DNA from 3 places in the Halomonas sp. 11-S5 genome. Region 1 is predicted to be linked to each of the others. Evidence: predicted binding sites of a transcription regulator. Region 1 holds the regulator's gene; each other region holds the start of a gene.
What was found. The regulator PhoB, encoded in region 1, activates phosphate uptake and scavenging genes when phosphate is short. The targets are predictions, from matches to a motif close to TGTCATANNNNTGTCANA.

Region 1 (5,061 bases):
GGAAAGATCGGCACGCTCGGCAATCGCCGCGGCGAGTTCTGGCTTGCGCATACAGCCCTCCTGGTATTGGCATCATGATGCCGGCGATCACCACCGGCGGTGTTGTTACGGCACATGAGTTGTTACGGCACATGACCTGTCGGTCCATCACGCGCATGCCGGCTCACTCGATCCCGGGGCCTCGTGGCGCAGACGGGGAGATCTCGGGAAGCGACATGCGGATGATGCCGGTCCTCAACGCCGCTGCCTTGCCGGCTCGCTGTCCGCGGCAGGCCCCGTCGTTGACGCAACTAGCCTAGCAACGGCGGCGCGGCTCGCGCCAGTTCGACTTTCCGACGGACGCAGCGTCCTGTCAACGCAAATCCGATCAAACGTCCGTCCTCTGCCTCGGCCAGGGCGGTCAGGTCACCGCCTTCGCCTTCGAGGCGCCAGCGGAACGGGGGATGGGCCGGCGGAAGGGCCACCACCGGCAGCAGGGGCGTCTTGACCAGCACCGGCCAGGGGCCATAGGTCACCGCGGTGGGGGTGCCGGTCAGGGTCCGGGCCAGGGCCTTGGCACTGGCCAGCAGCGGCTGCACGTACATGGCATTGACGCCGTCGACGCAGGCCGCATCGCCCAGGGCATGGATGCCCGGCGCCGAGGTGGCCAGATGCCGGTCGGTGTGGATGCCCGCCTCGCTGACCGTGATCCCGGCCGACTCGGCCAGGGCGGTACGCGGCCGCAGCCCCGTGGCCACCAGCACCAGGTCGGCCGACAGCGAGTCGCCATCGTCCAGTTCCAGGCCGACACAGGCGACGTCGGCCCCCAGGGCCACCAGCTGCCGTCCGCTGTGCAGCACCATGCCGGCCTCGCGGAAGGCCTCGCCCAGGGCGCGGCCCAGGGGCTCCGGCACCAGGCGCGGCAGGGGGGCCGGCTCCGGGGCGACCAGTTCGACGGCGTGGCCGCCGGCGGCGAGGTCATTGGCGAACTCGCAGCCCACCAGGCCAACGCCGATGATCGCCACACGTGCCGGCCTGCCCAGCGCCTCCAGGGTCGTGTGGAAGGCGCGGTAGTCGTCCAGGTCATTGACGCTGAAGACCCGGTCGGCCACAGCGTCGGGCACCCTGAAGGGGTGCACCGGCGCGGCGCCGGTGGCCAGCACCAGCTCGCTCCAGGGCAGGGTCTCGCTGCCGATGGTCAGGATGCGTTCCACCGGGTCGATGGCCTCCACCCGGGTGTGGGTGCGCACCACGGCGCCGAGCTCGTCGGCGACCTCCAGGGCCGAGCGGGCCGCCAGGCGCTGCGGCGGCAGGCGCTTGGCGAAGCCGGTGGAGAGCAGCGGCTTGGAATAGTCATCGCCGCTGTCGGCGGTGATCAGCGTCATCGGTCGCGCCGGGTCCTGCGCGCGCAGCTGACGCAACAGGCCCAGCCCCGCCATGCCGGAACCGATGATGGTCAGGGGAGCGCTCATAGGCCTCATCGATCGGGAAAGAGTGATGGGGCAGCATGGTACACTAGCTGCCCCGAAATCGACGCGGAGAGAGACGGTGAGCAACGGCCCGGGAAGCAATCCCCGCTGGCGCCCCCTGGCGGCGGCGCGCCCTGCCATGAGTGCTGCCTGGTGGCAGTGGGTCGCCTCCCGCGACTCGCTTACCGCCCGGCTGGTCAGCGCCGGCGGCCAGCGGCCCTTCCGGGTCCGGCTGCTGGACCAGCGCCTCGGACGGCCGCGGCGCGACGAGGCGCTGGCCCTGGGCCTGCCCCCGGCCCGCCATGCCTGGCTGCGCGAGGTGGCACTGTGCCTCGACGAGCGCCCCTGGGTGGTGGCCCGTTCGGTGGTGCCGCTCTCCGGGCTGCACGGCCAGCGGCTCGATCGCCTCGGCGAGCGCTCGCTCGGCAGCTGGCTGTTCCGCCAGCCGGACCTGGCGCGCGGCCCCCTCGAGGTCAGCGCCGACCCGGCCCCCTTCCACGCCGCCTCGGGCCCCTGGGCGCGCCGCTCGCTGTTCCGCCACCGGCGCTTCGCCGTGCTGGTCCAGGAATTCTTCCTCGAGCGCATGGCGGATGACCTCGGGCTGCCTTCGCGCTAGGCTCTGGGCCAACCGCCGACTTCACGAGGTAGAGATGGATCGATCCCTGATGCACCCCAGGGGCCTGGCCCGGGTGCCCGACTTCCTGCACCTGACACGCCTCGACCGCCCCATCGGCACCTGGCTGCTGATGTGGCCCACCCTGTGGGCCCTGTGGGTCGCCGCCGAGGGCCTCCCCGGCCGCAAGGTGCTGCTGATCTTCGTGGCCGGGGTCTACCTGATGCGCGCCGCCGGCTGCGTGGTCAACGACTACGCCGACCGCCACTTCGATGGCCACGTCAAGCGCACCCGGAACCGCCCCCTGGCCACCGGGCGGATCAGCGAGGGCGAGGCCCAGGCGCTGTTCCTGATGCTGGTGATGGCCGCCTTCGTGCTGGTCTGGTTCACCAACCTCTTCACGGTGATGCTTTCGGTGGTGGGGGTGGTCCTGGCCTTCATCTACCCCTTCATGAAGCGCTACACCCACCTGCCCCAGGCCTTCCTCGGCGCGGCTTTCTCCTGGGCGATCCCCATGGCCTTCGGTGCCGTGCTGGGCACGTTGCCGCCGGTCGCCTGGCTGCTGTTCGCCGCCAACGTGGCCTGGACCGTGGCCTACGACACCGAGTACGCCATGGTCGACCGCGACGACGACCTGAAGATCGGCATCAAGTCCACCGCCGTGCTGTTCGGCCGCGCCGACCGGCTGATGATCGGCCTGCTGCAGGGCCTGACTCTGGGGCTGCTGGCCTGGGCCGGATGGCTGCTGGCGCTAGGGGGCTTCTTCTGGCTGGGGCTGGCCGCCATGGCGGCGACCTTCGTGCACCAGCAGTTCCTGATCCGCGAGCGGGACCGGGACCGTTGCTTCCAGGCCTTTCTCAACAACCACTGGTCGGGCCTGCTGGTCTTCGCCGGCCTCGCGCTCTCCCTGTGGCCGACGCTGAACGGCGGCTGAGCGAGCGACAGGCCGGACCTGTCACGCTATTGTCATCATGACGTGCTGTCATCGTCATCGATCTGTCATTGACCACGAGGCTCCGGGATGACCGCCAAGACCGTACTGATCGTCGATGATGAGGCGCCGATCCGCGAGATGATCGCGGTGGCGCTGGAGATGGCCGACTATCGCGTCCTCGAGGCGGATAATGCCCAGGAGGCCCACGCCATGGTGGTCGACCACCAGCCCGACCTGGTGCTGCTCGACTGGATGATGCCCGGGACCAGCGGCATCGAGCTGGCCCGTCGCCTGAAGCGCGAGGAGGCCACCGCCGAGCTACCGATCATCATGCTCACCGCCAAGGGCGAGGAGGACAACAAGATCCAGGGACTCGAGGCCGGGGCCGACGACTACATCACCAAGCCCTTCTCGCCGCGGGAGCTGGTGGCGCGCCTCAAGGCGGTGCTGCGCCGCACCACGCCGCGGGGCATCGAGGATCCGGTGGAGATCGCCGGGCTGCTGCTCGACCCGGTCAGCCACCGGGTCAGCGTCGATGGCCACTCGCTGGAGATGGGGCCCACCGAATACCGCCTGCTGCAGTTCTTCATGACCCACCAGGAACGCGCCTACACCCGCGGTCAGCTGCTCGACCAGGTGTGGGGCGGCAATGTCTATGTCGAGGAGCGTACCGTGGACGTGCATATCCGCCGCCTGCGCAAGGCGCTGGGCGAACCCCATCACCAGCTGATCCAGACCGTGCGTGGCACCGGCTACCGGTTCTCCGCCAAGGGCTGACATGGGGCGGCTCTGGCGACGTGAGTTCTGGCGCCTGGCGACCCTGGTCGCCGCCGGGGCCCTGGTCGGCTGGCCCTTCTCCATCCCTACGGCCGGCATCGCCGCCGGCCTGCTACTCTGCCTGACTTTCCACCTGCGCCAGCTGCACGCCCTCTACCAGTGGCTCACCCTGCGCCCCCAGGAGGAGCCCCCCGCCAGCAGCGGCCTGTGGGGCGAGCTGTTCGACCGCCTCTACCGCTACCAGAAGAGCCAGCGCCTCACCCAGCAGCGGTTGCGGGCCACCTTGCAGCGCATCCAGGAGTCCTCCGAGGCGATGCGCGACAGCGTGGTGATGCTCGACCGCCACGGCGACCTGGAGTGGTGGAACAGCGCCGCCGAACGCATGCTGGGCCTCAAGCCCCAGCTCGACCGCGGCCAGCACATCACCAACCTGCTGCGTGACCCGCGCTTCGTCGACTACTTCCATGGCCGCGACTATCGCGAGCCGCTGACCCTGCCCTCGCCCATCGACGAGACGCTGATCCTGCAGTTCCAGATCACCCTCTACGGCGACGACGAGCGCCTGGTGATGGCCCGGGACATCACCCGACTGCATCGCCTGGAGCAGATGCGCCGGGACTTCGTGGCCAACGTTTCCCACGAGCTGAGGACCCCGCTGACCGTGCTCGCCGGCTACCTGGAGACCTATGGCGACATGGCCGGCCAGCTGCCGCCGCGACTGGGCCGCGGCCTGTCGCAGATGAAGGCCCAGACCGACCGCATGCAGAACCTGGTCAACGACCTGCTGCTGCTGTCACGGCTGGAGATCGACCAGGGCGGGCGCGATGACACCCCGCTGGCGATGGGCGAGCTGCTTGCGGCCGTGCAGAGCGACGCCGCGGCGCTCTCCGATGCTCGCCAGACCATCGGGGTGGAGGTCGAGGAGTCTCGTGCGCTGCTCGGCAACGAGCAGGAGATCCGCAGTGCGCTCTCCAACCTGGCCTTCAATGCCGTGCGCTATGCCGGGGAGGGGCGCCATATCGTGCTGCGCTGGCGCTCCCATGGCGAGGGCGCCTGCCTGGAGGTGGAGGACGACGGCGAGGGCATCGACCCGGTGCACCTGCCGCGCCTCACCGAGCGCTTCTACCGGGTCGACAAGGGGCGCAGCACCGCCACCGGCGGCACCGGCCTGGGGCTGGCCATCGTCAAGCACGTGCTGCTGCGCCACGACGCCCGGCTGGAGATCGACTCCCGCCCCGGGCGCGGCGCCACCTTCCGCTGCGTGTTCCCCGCCGAGCGCCTGCGCGACA
Region 2 (5,061 bases), on a different contig from region 1:
GCTGGGCGTGCGCCTGATCGGCCCCAACTGCCCCGGCGTGATCACCCCGGGCGAGTGCAAGATCGGCATCATGCCGGGGCACATCCACCAGCCGGGCAAGGTCGGCATCGTGTCGCGTTCCGGCACCCTGACCTATGAAGCCGTCAAGCAGACCACCGACCACGGCTTCGGCCAGTCCACCTGCGTGGGCATCGGCGGCGACCCGATCCCGGGCTCCAACTTCATCGACATCCTCGAGCAGTTCGAGAAGGATCCGGCAACCGAGGCGATCGTGATGATCGGCGAGATCGGCGGCACCGCCGAGGAAGAGGCGGCGGCCTACATCAAGGCCAACGTCTCCAAGCCGGTGGTCTCCTACATCGCCGGCGTCACCGCGCCTCCCGGCAAGCGGATGGGCCACGCCGGCGCCATTATCGCCGGTGGCAAGGGCACCGCGGACGAGAAGTTCGCCGCCCTGGAAGCCGCAGGCGTGAAGACCGTGCGCTCGCTGGCCGAGATTGGCGACGCGCTGAAGGGAGCGACCGGCTGGTAAGCCGTTCACCGGCAGCAGGCGGCAATGCGAGAGGGCACCTTCGGGTGCCCTTTCGCGTATGTGGCTGGCCAACAGCTCGGCTCAGCCGACCATCAACAACTGAGACGACCCTCATGCTCGTCCGGACGAGGTGCGTCGCGTCAGCCGATAGGCCCAGAACAGAAACGCCGGGGCCCCTGCAGCCAGATAAAGGTGGTAGGAGACCAGGCGCCAGACCAGTACCGCGGCGGCGGCCTGTTCGCGCGCCATCAGCGGCAGCAGCAGCCCGCCGACCCCTAGCTCGGCGGCCCCGGCGCCACCGGGCAGAAAGCTGAACTGGCTCGCGGCCATGGCCAGCATCTGGGTCAGGAAGGTCCATAACCAGTCGGCATGCCCTCCGGCGCCCAGCACCGCCAGGTAGAGCAGGCTGTAACGCAGCAGCCAATGTGCCGTGGTGAGCACCAGCATCGCCAGCAGCGTCGTGACGGGGAGTCGCAATGTGGCCCGCAGTGCCTGCCGACATGTCAGTAGGCGGCGGACCAGCCAGCGGCGCCGAGAGCTGCTCAGCCAGCGTGCACCCGGTGCTGCGGTATAGCGTAGTAGTCCTGGCAAGTAGCCCATCGCCAGCGCCACGCCCACGGCCACCAGGGCCAATGCGGCCAGGGCTATCTGGATCAGTGTTTGATGGGGCCACTGGGTGTCGCCCAGCAGGGAGTAGGCCACCAGCCCCGACAGCATGCCGAGGAAGAACAGCAGGTCGCAGCCTTGGTCGAGCAGGAAGACGGCGGCCCCCTTGGAGGCCGGTAGGCCGCGCTGGGCCAGCAGGACCAGCAGGGTGGCCGGGCCTCCGCTGCCCCCGGGCGTGGCACACAGTGCGAACTTGGACGCCAGTTCGATGCCCAGCGCACCACGCTGCCCAAGCCGGCCGGCTCGGCCAGCCAGCATCAAGCGCAGCCGGGCGGCGTTGAGGTTCCAGCAGGCGAATGCCATCAGCAGCATCAGGGCGAGTACGCCCAGCGGGAAGCGCTCGACTGCTTCCAGGGTGCCGGGCCCACCCAGCCCGGAGGTAACCAGGAGCGGCGCCATCAGTGCCAATACGATCAGCAGGCCATGCAGTGGCCGCCAGCGCGGCAAGGAGCGGCGAGAATCAGCCGTTTCGGTGGAGGGCATGGCGCTCGCTGCCGTGATGCAGTTGCCGATAGTGTCCCAGCAGGTCATCGATGACCCGCTCCCAGTCGAAGTGGCGCTCGACGTGTCGGCGGGCATGCCGGCCCATGGCGACAGGGTCATTGAGGAAGAGTTCGTGCACGGCGCGGGCCATGTCGTCGGGATCACGTGGGCGGCAGAGGACCCCGGCACCCAGCGGCACATACTCCTTCAGGGCGCCAGCCCTCGCGGCTACCACCGGTAGCCCGCAGGCCATGGCCTCCTGGGCCACCAGGCCGAAGGTCTCGCGGGTGCCGGCATGCAGCATGGCATCGGCGCTGGCCAGGGCGGTGGCGACTTCGCTGGGTGGGCAGTAGCGGGACACGACGCTGACGTTGTCGGGGACGCGACTGGGCATCCCCGGCCCCATCAGCAGCAGGTGGTAATCGGCACCCAGCCGTTGCATCACGTCGAGCAGCACCTCGATGTGCTTCTCCGGCGAGCGACGACCGGCGAAGACCAGCAGCCGCTGGTGGTCGCCCAGCCCGAGCTTCAGGCGCAGGCCCGGGTCACGGTGCCGCGGGTGGAAGGCCTCGAGGTCGACGCCCAGCGGCTGCACTCGCACCTGTTCCACGCCCCAGTCGGCCAGTCGCTCGGCCATGGCGGTGCAGGGCGCCAGCACGCTGTCGAAGTGGCCATAGAGGTCGCCCACGTAGCGCTGCAGGCGCTGGCGGACACCGGCCCCGAAACGATCGCCCATCAGCCTCGGCAGGTCGGAGTGGAAGAAGCCTACCGTGGGCACCCCCAGGGCCTGGCCGGCGTCCACGGCGGCCCAGGCGGTGACATAGGGGTCGCCGGCCTCGATCAGGTCGGGGGCCATCGTCATCAGGGCATCGCGCCAGGGGCGGCGGCGCAGCGGGAAGCGGTAGCCCTGGCCAAGGGGAATCTGCGGGGCGGGGAGGGTATGCACCCCGCCGAGCGAGCCGCGCTCGGCGCCCGGCACCAGCAGGCTGGTGCGCAGGCCCGGCCGGGCGGCCAGCACGCGATGCTTGGCCTCGAGGTAGGTCCGTACCCCGCCGCTGGCAGGCGCGTGGAACATGGTGACGTCGACGATATGCAAGGAGCCCTCCTGGCGTGGATATGCCCTGCCAGCCTAGGGGGGCCATGCGACAGTTGTGCGACAGCCGCAACGCGAGACGGCGACCCGAGGGTCGCCGTCCAGTGCTGCCTGTCGTTGCCGAGCGGTCAGTCCGCGGGGCGACCCACCAGCGAGCGGGTCTCCTCGCGGGCCTCGGTCAGCATCACGCGGATGACGTCGCCGAGCTTGAAGCGCTCTTCGTCCTCGATCTGGATACGCCCCTCCTTGTCGTCGATCGCCACCTTGTTGCGATCGCTATGCATCAGCGGGGCCGGGATGAAGGCGGTGGCCCCGTTGGCGGTCAGGCGTACTCGCATGCCGCCGCGGTTGACGGCGATGACTTCGGCCTCGAAGGTCTGCTGGGCCTCGGCGGCGGGGGTCAGGTAGCGCACGTAGAGCCAGTCCTTGACGTCGCGCTCGGCCATGCGGTTCAGCCGGCGACGCTCGGTGAGCTGCTCGGTGAGCTGCTGGCTGGCTTCGGCCGGGGCCTGCTCGCCCTTGAGGACCCGCTTGATCAGGCGATGGTTGACCATGTCGCCGTACTTGCGGATCGGCGAGGTCCAGGTGGCATAGGCGGCCAGCCCCAGGCCGAAGTGCGGGCCGGGCTGAGCGGACATGCTGGTGAAGCCCTGGAAACGGCGCAGGCGGGCATCCAGCCAGGCGTCGTCGCGGCCCTCGAGCTCGCGCTTGAGCTCGGTGTAGCGGGGCAGCTCGGTGAGCTGCTCGCGCTCCACCTGGATGTCCTGGCTGGCCAGGAACTCCTGGGCGGCCTCGGCCTTCTCCGGCTCGAAGGCGCGGTGGACGTTGAAGATGCCGTGGCCGACATGCTCGGCGAGCAGGTGCGCGCAGCAGGCGTTGGCGGCGATCATCGACTCCTCGATCATGCGGTTGGCGATGCGCCGATGCTCGGTGCGGATGTCCAGCACGTTGCCGGCCTCGTCCAGGTCGAAGACGAAGTCGGGGCGGTCCTTGAACACCAGGGCGTGGGCCGCCCGCCAGGCACTGCGCGCCTCGGTCATGGCCGCCAGGGCCTTGAGCTGTTCGCCGATCGCATCAACCGGCGCCCAGTCGCCCTGGCCCTCGAGCCAGTCGGAGATCCAGTCGTAGGCGAGCTTGGCATGGGAGCGCGCGGTGGCGGCGAAGAAGCGATAGTCGCCGAGGCTGCCGTCGGCGCCGATCTCCAGGGTGCAGGCCAGCACCGGGCGATCCTTGTCCTCCCACAGCGAGCAGAGGTCATCGGCCAGCTGCTCGGGCAGCATGGTGACGTTCTGGCCCGGCAGGTAGACGGTGAAGGCCCGGATGCGAGCCTCCAGGTCGGCGGCATGCCCTTCCTCCACGTAGGCGGTGGGGTCGGCGATGGCCACCGTCAGCGACCAGCCGCCATCCTCGCGGGAGCGGATGCGCAGGGCATCATCCATGTCGCGGGTCTTCTCGCCGTCGATGGTGAAGAAGGGCTCGGCGGTCAGGTCCTCGCGCGCCAGGCCCTCGTCGCGCAGCGGCCAGTCATCGCCGGCGTCCGGGCACTCCTGCTCCAGGGCATGGCGGGCCAGGGTCACGCGCCACGGCACGGCCGGGTCGTCGGTCTTGGCCACCAGCTCGTCGATCTGGGTGAAGAAGGCGCGGTCGTCGGGCTTGAGGGGGTGGCGCACCAGGCGGGCCACCACCCAATCGCCGTCGGCGATGCTCGCCTCATCGAGGCTGCGCTTGATGCGGGCCTTGAGGGCGGTCTTCATCGAGGGGTGATCGGGAATCACCGCCAGGCGCCCGTCGCGCTTCTGCACCCGGGCGATGAAGCGTTGCATGCCGGTCTCGATCAGGGTGTCGGGCTCGACCGAGGTCTTGTCACCCTCCTCGTGGAGGATGGCCCCGACGCGGTCGCCATGCAGCACCAGCTTCATGGCGGGGGGCGGCACGAAGTAGGAGTTGCCGTCGTCGGTCTCGAGGAAACCGAAGCCCCTGTCGGAGGCCTTGATCACGCCCTCGACGCGAGGGGTGTTGGAGCGGATCTTTTGCTTGAGCTGGGCAAGAGCCGAGTTGTTCTGCAGCATGGTCACGATCGGTTGGCGAGTAGGGGGATTACTATACGGATTCGCGACCCCAGCGCCAAACGGCGTACCGGGGCACCAAACGGAATCAGTCGCTTGCGATGGCGCCCCGGCCAGATGCGCGGTGGTGGCGCCCGCCGCACGCACCCCGGGGCAGGTACGCTCGGCACCGGGCAGAGAAGACAGGCGGGGGCGCCTTCGGTAGCCTTGAAGGCTTCACG
Region 3 (5,061 bases), on a different contig from region 1:
TCGGCCCGTGCACGACTGATCGAGACCTCGACCAGTGCGCCGTCGGCATCGACGTTGTCGCTGGCCAGCTGCAGCAGTGGGGCCTGATGCGGGCACTGCAGCAAGCGCTGGTCCTCACGGTCGGCGACCCCGGCCTCGATCCGGACCCGGCGACGTGTGAGCCGTAGACCATAGTGCTGATTGAGCAGTGCGCGTGTGGAGCCGCCCCGATATCGCTCCAGCCAGCCGGGTACCCGCGCTGGGTCGAACCAGTGGCGCAGACGCAGTAGCGGCGCCTCGTCCACCCAGCGCAGGGTATCGACGCACATCAGGGTCATGCCGGCGGGTTGAGAGAATCGCGCGGCAATTGCCTCCGGCGCCACGACCAGCGACTGCTGGAGGCATTCGGTCGTGGTGGTGATGCCCAGCTCCGCGAGGTTGTGCGTCACCTTGCTGCCAGCGCTCACCGCATAGTCCAGCCGCCGATCGACCACCAGCGTGCCCAGGCCCTGGTGGCGAGTCACCATGCCGTCCGACACCAGCTCATCGAGGGCTCGGCGCACGGTGTGGCGGTTGACACCGAAGCGCCGGGCCAGCTGGGACTCGCTCGGCAACCACTGTCCCGGGGAGAAGTGGGTCCGTACCTCTTCGGACAGTGCTCCAGCCAAAGTGAGGTAGCGGGGCTCGCGAAGGGCTTGTCTAGACATGTCGCCTCCTGAAAAAAAGCGCTTCAGATGAAGCGTTTGCGAACCTGCTGGGAGGCCATGTCGAGCAGCGTCACCGCCACGATGATCACCAGCATGATGGTGGCCGTCTCGGTGTACTGGAAGCCGCGCATGGTCTCCCACAGCGACACGCCGATACCACCGCCGCCCACCATGCCCAGCACCGTGGCCGAGCGAATGTTGGACTCGAAACGGTACAGGCTGACCGAGATCCACAGCGGCAGGACCTGAGGAATCAGGCCGAAGATGATCTCTTCGATGCGGCCAGCACCGGTCACGTGCACTCCTTCCATGGGGCCCGAATCGCTCGCTTCCACGGCCTCGGAAAACAGCTTGGCCAGCACCCCGGTGGTGTGGACGAACAGCGCCAGGGTGCCGGCGAAGGGTCCCAGTCCCACGGCCACCACAAAGATCATGGCGAACACCAGCTCGTTGATCGCACGACAGGCATCCATCAGCCGGCGCATGGGCTGATATACCCACCACGGAGCAAGGTTCTCGGAGGACAGTAGGCTGCAGGGAATGGCGCATAGCACCGCCAGCAAGGTGCCCCAGATGGCGATCTGGATGGTGATCAGCATCTGGTCGATGTAGTGCTCCAGATTGCCCAGGGCCGGCGGGAAGAAATCCCCGGCCAGTTCGGCCATGTTGTCAGTATTGGCAATCAGCAGCCCGGGCTGCATTTCCGCGCCCTGCCAGGCCCAGCTGAGCACCGCCAGGGTCAGGGCCCATCCCGCCAGCGGGACCCAGCCTCGCCGTGCCGGTCGGGCGTCCAATGTGGAGTGATGCACGTTCATGGGAACTCCCGTTGAGGGGCCCGCAAGCCCCTCGTCATTCAGCGCTGGATGTCGTTACTGACTAACCATCGCGGTCGCTGGCGCCTCATCGGCCTGAGCCTTGGCTGCCTCGAGTCGCTGGTTCAGTTCTTCGAGCTGAGCATCGAACTCGGCCAGCTGGCGGTCGCGCTCTTCTTCGGACAAGCTCTCGTCCTGGGCGACCTGAGCACGCTCCTTGAATAGCTCCAGTTGACGAATGGGCAGCAGCTGATCGTTATTGGATTCGTCGAAGCGTGCCCACTGCAGCGGCTCGAGGATCTCGCGCTGGGCCTCGGTCTCGCCGTAGGAATAGAAGAACTCACGCAGCTCTGCCTTCAGCTCCTCGGGAAGGTTCTTGCGCCACACCAGCGGGTCGGAGGGAATCAGCGGCGATTTCCAGATCACCTTGATCTGTTCTGCCTTATCGGGATGATTGATTTCGAGACGCTCCATGCTCTCGGTATTGAACGTGGCCACGTCGACCAGGCCGTTGGCCACGGAGAGCGCGTTGGTTTCATGATTGGAATTCAGCGTCCGCTTGAAGGCCGATGCCGCATCCACGCCGTTCTTGGCAAAGATGTAGTAACCGGGCACCAGGAAACCGGAGGTGGAATTGGGGTCACCGTTACCAAAGATCAGTTCATCAGCGCGGCTCAGCACGTCCTCCACATTCTCGAGGTTGCTGTCGCGATGAGTGATCAGTAGGCCCCAATAGCCCGGCGAGCCATCGGCGGCCACGGTCTGGGCAAAGACCTCGCCGCCGGCGCGGTCGACGGCCTCCATGGCCGACTTGTTGCCGTACCAGGCCAGGTCGACCTTGTCGAAACGCATGGCCTGAATGACCGCGGCGTAGTCAGTGGCAAAGAATGGCTTCACTTCCATGCCCAGAGTGTCGGACATCTCGGCCAGGAAGGGCTCCCATTGGGTGGACTGATTCTGGCTCGATTCGGTGGAAATGATGCCGAAGTTCAAGGTGTCGGCGGCATCGGCGGCAAGAGTCAGCTGGCTGGCGAACAGGGTGGCACCAGCCACCAGCGGCAGGGCGATACGACGCAGGGTAAAACGGGACATGGCAAGGACTCCTTCGGGGTGGTGATCAAGCGAGTGAGGTCAGCCCAGCGCAGCCACGGGGGTGGCCAGGTCAACGGAGGTGGAACGGGAGTGGAGCTCGTCGAGTCCAGCGTTCTCGTACAGCGACTCGAGGCGGGCATCGGTGAGATCGCTGGCGGGGCCATCGAAATACAGGCGTCCCTCCTTGAGGGCGATGGCACGCGGACAGAAGCGCCGTGCAACCTCCACCTGATGCAGGGTGATCAGCACGGTGCGGCCATCTTCGGCATTGATGCGCGCCAGAATTTCCATGACCTCGCGGACACTGCGCGGATCCAGCGAGGCGATAGGTTCATCGGCCAGGATGATGTCGGCGTCCTGCATCAGCACCCTGGCAATGGCCACGCGCTGCATCTGTCCGCCGGACAGGGTGTTGGCACGCTGGCCGGCCAGGGCCTCGATCCCCACCCGTGCCAAGGCGTGGCGCGCGGACTGCCTCTCTTCCTCGGTGAAGCGACCCAAAAGGGCGCGTCCACGGGGCATGTTGCCCAGCTGACCGATCAGCACGTTGGTCAGCACGCTCAGTCGGCCGACGAGGTTGAACTGCTGGAAGATGTAGCCAGTGCGGCAGCGATCGGCGCGGGAACGGCGGCTCAGGCGTCCACCGCTCTGGATATTGCGACCAAGCACCTGAACGCGGCTCTTTCCATCACGATTGGAACGGGTGAGGCCAGCGAGGTGACGCAGCAGGGTGGACTTGCCGGAGCCCGACGGCCCGATCAACGCCACCATTTCACCGGGCTTCACCGAGAAACCGACGTCGCGAAGCACGGGATGCTGACCGAAGCTCTTGCTTAGCTGGTCAACCAGAATGCTGGGGATCGACATGACACCTCTCCTCGTTGGGATGGTGTCAGTATCGCGGACTCAGGTTAACGTCAGTTGTCTAGACAATGATAATCTCGTGACACTGTTGAGGTAACTCATGCCACGATACATGTCACACGTTATCAACTTTTCTATATATCAACTGGTTACAAACCACAGTCACCAATTCGTCATGCAAATGACCGCAACTCGTCATTTGACGAGATATGCCTTGCACCACAGCTGAGGCTGAGAGCCCCGACGGTTCCCACTATCGATATGACATCAGGCCAAGTGGCCGCCGAATGCTTCAGTCGCACAAAAACGAATTGATCACCCGGGACCCGACACCTAGATGCGGCGCCTGGTGTATCCTTCCTCCTAGACCATGAGACTCCAGCCCCCCGACACCGCCCCCGAGCGCATCGGCTTTCTGCTGCTGCCGCGCTTCGCCATGGTGGCCTTCTTCTCGGCCATCGAGCCGCTGCGCATCGCCAATCGCATCGGCGGCCAGACACTGTTCGAGTGGCGGACGAATGTGAGCGGAAAACGTTGTCGAGAAGCTTCGGCGTTAACCCTTAGAAACAGGTTACCAGGCTCTCCTTAACCTTCAGCGCCTCGTCCACCAGCAACAGCTGGCGCCATTTGTCAAAGGTCAGGCAGGGATGGGAGGTGCCGAAAGCCACCACATCACCGACGGCGATCCCGGCATTCTGCGGTATCGCCAGGAAAAGGTGCTGATCCATGATATGCGTCGTGTGACAGTCACTTACGTCAACTGGCGTCGTGGCTGCCGCCGGGTGCGAGATCACCGGATAGCGCCGCAGCGGCAGTGGCAGGTCCGGCTCGTGGCCAATATCGCGCTTGCCCAGGGCGATGATGGCTAACCCCGGCTCGGGCAACGACTGCACATGGGCAAAGATCTCCAGCGCCGGCCGCAACTCACCCTGAAGGTGCGGATGGCGCGCCTTCACCTCGGCCATGGCGCCAGCATAAAGCTTGTGATCGTGCACCACGTAACAGCCCGGTCGCAGCACCGGCGTGTATCGCTCGCGCAACGCCGCGTTGTCGAACGCCTCGGCGATCAGATCGAACCACTTGGAACCGGAAGCGGTGACGATCGGCGCCTCGCACGCCAGCAAGCCACTGTCGACAAGCGACCTAACGGTTTCTACCAGTCTCTCCCCGTAGGCGCGCACTGCCGCGATTTCATCGCCGCCAGCGATCATGCCTTCGTAACCCTCAATACCCACCAGTGCCAAGGCCGGCTGCTCCGCGATCGCCGCCACCAGAGCCTCGACTTGCTCGGTATCGCGACAGCCACAGCGCCCGCCCGGCAAGCCAAGCTCGATCAACACCTGCAGCTTGAGCCCCCGGGCGGCAAAGAAACGCCCCAGCTGGCTCACATTTTCGACACCATCCACCACGCAGTAATAATCGGCGCCACCCTCGATCAGCGCCGCCACCATGGCCATGTTGACCTCACCCACCAGCTGGTTGGCCATCAGTAACCGCGTGACTCCGTGGGCGAAGGCGGCCCGGCATTGGGGGGCTGTAGCCAGGGTGATGCCCCAAGCGCCAGCCTCGAGCTGACGGTGAAACAGCGCCGGTGCCATGGTGGTCTT

Region 2: the regulator PhoB is predicted to act here: its motif matches at 2,823-2,840, upstream of OP497_RS07395 (glycosyltransferase family 1 protein).
Region 3: the regulator PhoB is predicted to act here: its motif matches at 3,522-3,539, upstream of phnC (phosphonate ABC transporter ATP-binding protein).

The regions. Positions count from the first base shown of each region.
Region 1 covers NZ_JARANW010000005.1:181,203-186,263, reverse strand. The annotation lists gene OP497_RS06315 (HU family DNA-binding protein) at 1-51, opposite strand, end outside; gene OP497_RS06310 (FAD-dependent oxidoreductase) at 291-1,451, opposite strand; gene OP497_RS06305 (chorismate lyase) at 1,588-2,064, shown strand; gene ubiA (4-hydroxybenzoate octaprenyltransferase) at 2,099-2,995, shown strand; gene phoB (phosphate regulon transcriptional regulator PhoB) at 3,083-3,772, shown strand; gene phoR (phosphate regulon sensor histidine kinase PhoR) at 3,774-5,061, shown strand, end outside.
Region 2 covers NZ_JARANW010000007.1:36,375-41,435, forward strand. The annotation lists gene sucD (succinate--CoA ligase subunit alpha) at 1-532, shown strand, start outside; gene OP497_RS07390 (lysylphosphatidylglycerol synthase transmembrane domain-containing protein) at 644-1,681, opposite strand; gene OP497_RS07395 (glycosyltransferase family 1 protein) at 1,659-2,777, opposite strand; gene OP497_RS07400 (exoribonuclease II) at 2,903-4,843, opposite strand.
Region 3 covers NZ_JARANW010000029.1:26,237-31,297, reverse strand. The annotation lists gene phnF (phosphonate metabolism transcriptional regulator PhnF) at 1-686, opposite strand, end outside; gene phnE (phosphonate ABC transporter, permease protein PhnE) at 710-1,501, opposite strand; gene phnD (phosphonate ABC transporter substrate-binding protein) at 1,556-2,590, opposite strand; gene phnC (phosphonate ABC transporter ATP-binding protein) at 2,630-3,457, opposite strand; partial or broken gene OP497_RS15450 (GlxA family transcriptional regulator) at 3,825-3,965, shown strand; gene OP497_RS15445 (amino acid deaminase) at 4,015-5,061, opposite strand, start outside.